2 regions of the Roseateles sp. P5_E1 genome follow, and region 2 is predicted to be linked to the other one. Evidence: predicted binding sites of a transcription regulator. Region 2 holds the regulator's gene; the other holds the start of a gene.
What was found. The regulator FliA, encoded in region 2, starts transcription of late flagellar genes. The targets are predictions, from matches to a motif close to CTAAAGTTTNNNNNNNNNNNGCCGNTA.
Positions count from the first base shown of each region.

Region 1 (2,441 bases), on a different contig from region 2:
TGGCCACTGGCGGTGCCGGCAAGGTCTACCGCTACACCACCAACCCCGACACCTCGACCGGCGATGGCATCGCCATGGCCTGGCGCGCCGGCTGCCGGGTCGCGAACATGGAATTCATCCAGTTCCACCCGACCTGCCTGTATCACCCGCAGGAGCGCAGCTTCCTCATCACCGAGGCCTTGCGCGGCGAGGGGGCCTACCTGAAGCTGCCTGAACATCTCGGGGGCACCCGCTTCATGGCCGCCCACGACGAGCGCATGGAGCTGGCGCCGCGCGACATCGTCGCCCGCGCCATCGACTTCGAGATGAAAAAGCACGGCCTGGACCATGTGTGGCTGGACGCCACCCACCTGGGAGAAGCCTTCCTCATCGAGCATTTCCCGACCATCCACGCCCGCTGCCTCAAGCTCGGCATCGACATCGCCAGGCAGCCTATTCCCGTCGTGCCGGCTGTGCACTTCACCTGCGGTGGTGCTGTGACCGACCTGCTCGGCCGCTGCGACCTGCCGGGCCTGTATGCCGTGGGCGAAACCGGCTATACCGGCCTGCACGGCGCCAACCGCCTGGCCAGCAACTCGCTGCTGGAATGCGTGGTGCTGGGCCAGACCTGTGCGGCCGACATCCTGTCGCACCCGCTCCCCGACGGGGCTCGCATCCCAGCCTGGGACGAGAGCCAGGTCGAGAACGCCGACGAGCAGGTCGTCATCGCCCACAACTGGGACGAACTGCGCCTGTTGATGTGGAACTACGTCGGCATCGTGCGCACCACCAAGCGCCTGGAGCGCGCGTTGCACCGCATCAAGCTGCTGCGCGGCGAGATTGATGACTACTACGGGAGCTTCCGAGTCACGCGCGACCTGCTGGAGCTGCGCAACCTCGTCGAATGCGCCGAGCTGATCGTGCGCTCGGCCTTGATGCGCCACGAGAGCCGCGGCCTGCACTTCAGCCGCGACTACCCGCGCACGCTGCCGGTGAGCTTCCCGACGGTGTTGATCAGCAAACGGCGCCGACGCTAGCACCGAGCGCGGATATGCCGGGCCTCAGCTCTTCACCATACAAGCTCGCCGTCGTGGCAGGCTGCTCGTTCCGACTCAAGTTCTGATCAGGCCTGCCGATACATGCGAGATGGACATCGCCAACTCCACCAGCGTCAACATCGCGTCGAGCAATACCCAAGGGGCAGCCGATGCGGTCGGCCTCCTGGTGCTGCGCAAGGCGATCGACATTCAGGCGGCTGGTGCCATGGCCCTGCTCAGCGCGCTGCCGCAGCAGCCGGCACTGGCGACCGAAGGCACGCTGGGGCGCAACGTGAACGTTTACGCCTGAGTAAGACCGGGGCGCGGTTCACGCGCCCAGAATCCCCCGACCACCGCGCATCGCCCCTCTGCCCCAACGCGAGACCCGGCGCCGGCATAGGGCATCGTGACAGGCGTGGGCGAATTGAAGGCGGCAGCCAATCGGGCGCCGAAGAGCGGGCCGGTGGCGATGGCCATCACCAGGTTCCCGTCGCCATCGCGGGCGCTGATCCTGCCGGCGGCGCTGTCGAAGGCCCAATGGCTGACGCCGGCCTCGGCGCCAAGATGGCGGTTCGCATCAAGCAATCCCATGATCGTCTCCTGCTCTGGCGGCGAACTCGGCGACGGTGTCTTGCCACTCGTTCCAGCCGCCTTCCTTCACCTCGATGGCGCACAGAAATTCCATCTCGAAGCGCTTGGCCTGAGCCTCACGCCTGAGCCTGGCTCGCTCTTCGACCCGCTTGGCCCGGGCCGCGAAACGCCGCGGCATCTTCTCTAGCAGCGCGGCGAAGCCGACAGGTTTGTTGATCATCAAAGCACCGTCCTCCGCGGGTCCAGTTCGGTGCCTTCCCAGGCCTCTTCATCGGTCGTCGGCTGCGCGGCGAGGTGCGGCGCGTATTCGGCTTCCCATGCGCGCAACTGGCTGATGGTGATGCGCAGCAGCGAGGCGCTGGCCCAGAGCGCGTCATCCGGGGCAAGTGGGGTGGATTGAGATTGCATGGCGGCTCCTGTTTTCGATGGAGCCAGTCTCGGAGCCCGCCGGCCGCGGGGGTATCGCCCTTTGGGGGTGCTGAGGGGGGATGGGCGGGCGGGCATCCCCCGTCGTATCCCTCCAAAGGGGGATGGCGGTCGACTCGAAAGCCACGGCCTCAGATGCGAGAAAGGCGCCTAGGCTGTTGATTTCGCTAGGGATTCGTGGGCCTACGGCACCGGAGCCTGCGTCTGCGCCCGGGAAGGTGTCTCAGCCAGGGTTCAGTGCCGTCGCGGGCGGGCAGAAAGTCCTGGGCAGCACCGAGCGCCCGCTGAGTCTGACGCAGTTCGGCTGCAGGCCCTGCCAGGCCCGGCTGCCGAAGTTGGCTGTCACGGCCCTGCCGTCTGCGTAGCTGACCTGCTGCACGCTGTGGTCGTCCGTGAGCCACGCGAAGG
Region 1 is NZ_JBFUMN010000026.1:29,439-31,879, forward strand. Features, by position in the region: gene nadB (L-aspartate oxidase) at 1-1,016, shown strand, start outside; gene ACXJKJ_RS18675 (putative motility protein) at 1,126-1,326, shown strand; gene ACXJKJ_RS18680 (hypothetical protein) at 1,317-1,607, opposite strand; gene ACXJKJ_RS18685 (hypothetical protein) at 1,594-1,830, opposite strand; gene ACXJKJ_RS18690 (hypothetical protein) at 1,827-2,015, opposite strand; gene ACXJKJ_RS18695 (glycoside hydrolase) at 2,257-2,441, opposite strand, start outside.
Region 1: a site for FliA is predicted at 1,091-1,117, ahead of ACXJKJ_RS18675 (putative motility protein). Genes of this name have one in related genera too.

Region 2 (2,441 bases):
GGGCCCGCTGCACGGCGGCAGCGCTCTGGGCGGTGGCGGTGGTGATGGCGGTCTGCGCCTGACCGATCTGGTTGAGCTGCTGAGCCAGGGCCTGCATGGCCTGGCTCTGGGCCTGGACGATGCGCTGGGTATCTTCCAGGGCACCGCGCACTTCCGCGGCATCCTTGCCGACCGTGGAAATCGAGCGGGCCAGCCGCTTGACGACATTCAACGCCGCACTGTCATCTCGCCGGACGGGCTCGTCCCGAGTGATGGCGGGGGAAGAACCTCCGCCCTTGGGCCACTTGAACATGCATTTGTCCCCGCTTATTGGCCGGGGCTCGGCAAGAAGTGGCCCCGTAAATTACCAGTCACGCAGCTTAACGCGCAACCTTGCAATCGACTGACTGTGCAACTGGCACACGCGGGACTCCGTGACCTTGAGCACGGCCGCAATCTCCTTGAGATTCATGTCGTGCTCGTAGTACATGCTCATGACGAACTGCTCGCGTTCGGGCAGGTTCTTGATGGCGGCCACCAGCGCCTCGCGCATGCGGTGGTCCTGCAGCTGGGCCACGGGGTTGGCGCCCTCGTCGGCCACATGGCGGTCGAGATAGTCGTTGTCGCCGTCGGCACCCGACATGTCTTCCAGATAGACCAGCTGGGTGCCGCGCACCTTGCCAAGCAGCTCCTGGTATTCAGCCAGCGGCAGGCCCATCTCGGCAGCAATCTCATCCTCGCGCGGCGCGCGACCCAGGCGCTGCTCGACCTTGTGCACCGCGACTTCGATCTCACGCTGCTGGCGGCGCGTGCCGCGGCTCATCCAGTCGCCGCCGCGCAACTCGTCGAGCATGGCGCCGCGGATGCGCTGGGTGGCGAAGGTCTCGAACTGCACGCCCTGCTCGGCATCGAAGCGCGACAGCGCATCGTTCAGGCCGATCAGCCCCACCTGGATCAAGTCATTGACTTCCACATTGGCCGGCAGCTTGGCAATCATCTGATGCGCCAGGCGTCGGACCAACGGGCTGTACTGCTTGATCAGCGTGTTGTTGTCGAGGCGGCCTTTGGGTGTGTACATGGTCAGCTCCGCACGGCCGCCCGAAGGGGCTGAAGCGCCCCCGCGGGGGGCAGCGAACGCAGTGAGCGTGGGGGCATCATGTTTGGTCTCCGGCGAGATCAATGCGCAGCGATGAACGGGGAAGACGCCTTGCGCGCCGGGCGCAGCGGAGTCGCGTCGGAGGCGGCGTCAACGGCCGCTCCCGGGGGAGCTGCAAGCAGCAGCTCGCGGGCGAGATGGCGCAGTTCAGGCGTGAGTGGTGCGTGCTGGGAGGCTCTTGGGTCCAGGCAGGCCCAATCGCGCAGCACCGCGCCGAGGAAGCCGTCGGCGCAGGAATGAAGCTGTTGCGCGATGCGGGTGGCCACGCGCAGCTGAGGGTGGCAGGCCATCAGCAGACTGTAGACCATCAGCCCCGCTCGTTGTGTGAGCCATTTCATGCCCGCGTAGGCTTCCGTGACGCTCGCGGGCTCGGTATCTGCCAGCAGCAGCGGGCGCACCTCGCGCAGGGCCACGATGCGGGCGAGTTCGGCCGCTGGCGCGTGCAGCAGGATGACGTCGGCGTCGGGCGCGGCGTCGGCCACGGCCTCCAGGAAGGAAGCCGCCGAGCCATGGGCATTGATGTGGCGCAGCGGCAGCCCGCGCGCGGCAAGGTAGGACACCTTGGGCGACAGGCGTTCGATGCAGTTGGACAAATCCACACTGGCCAGCTCGGAAGGCTTGGCCGAGTGTTCACCGGCGTCGACGACCAGGGTGTTCAGGTTCAGTTCGGCAAAGGCCGCGCACAGGCCTTCCAGCAGCACGCCGGCCCCCATGACGCGCGGGTTGCTGACGACCGGCACGAAGCGGGTCTTGGAAGCGGCGAACAGCCGCCGCAGGCCGTGGGCTTGGTCTTGCATGATGGACATCAGTGGACTGCCCTCATGCCTTCGGTCAGCGGCGCGCCAGCAAAGATGAGGTTGACGTCGGTGTTGTCCATGCGCCAGGCCCCAGAGGCGGCGCCCTTCAGGGCACGCTGCACCAGGCCGACGCTGGGCAGGCGATGCCAGTCTTCCGGTACGCGCTGGCCGTTGGCCACGCCCAGCACCTTGAGCTTGTGGCGGATCAGGGTGTCCAGGGCCGGAGCGAGCTTGACGGCTTCGTCGATCTTGCTGAGCACGACGCCTTCGCAGGCCGCGCCCTTCCAGGCGTTGACGACGTCTTCAATGGTTTCACCCTGCTGGGCGGCATTGATGACGAGCAGCTTCTTGATGCTGGGGTGGGCCAGCATCTCCAGCAGCTCCTGGGTGCGGCTGTCGCGCTGGGCCATGCCGGCGGTGTCGATGAGCACCAGCTTCTTGCTGGACAGCAGGTCCAGCAGGTCGTCCAGCGAGGCGCGGTCATGCGCGGTGTGCACGGGCACACCGAG
Region 2 is NZ_JBFUMN010000035.1:35,591-38,031, reverse strand. Features, by position in the region: gene ACXJKJ_RS21550 (methyl-accepting chemotaxis protein) at 1-292, opposite strand, end outside; gene ACXJKJ_RS21545 (RNA polymerase sigma factor FliA) at 344-1,057, opposite strand; gene ACXJKJ_RS21540 (flagellar biosynthesis protein) at 1,156-1,932, opposite strand; gene flhF (flagellar biosynthesis protein FlhF) at 1,941-2,441, opposite strand, start outside.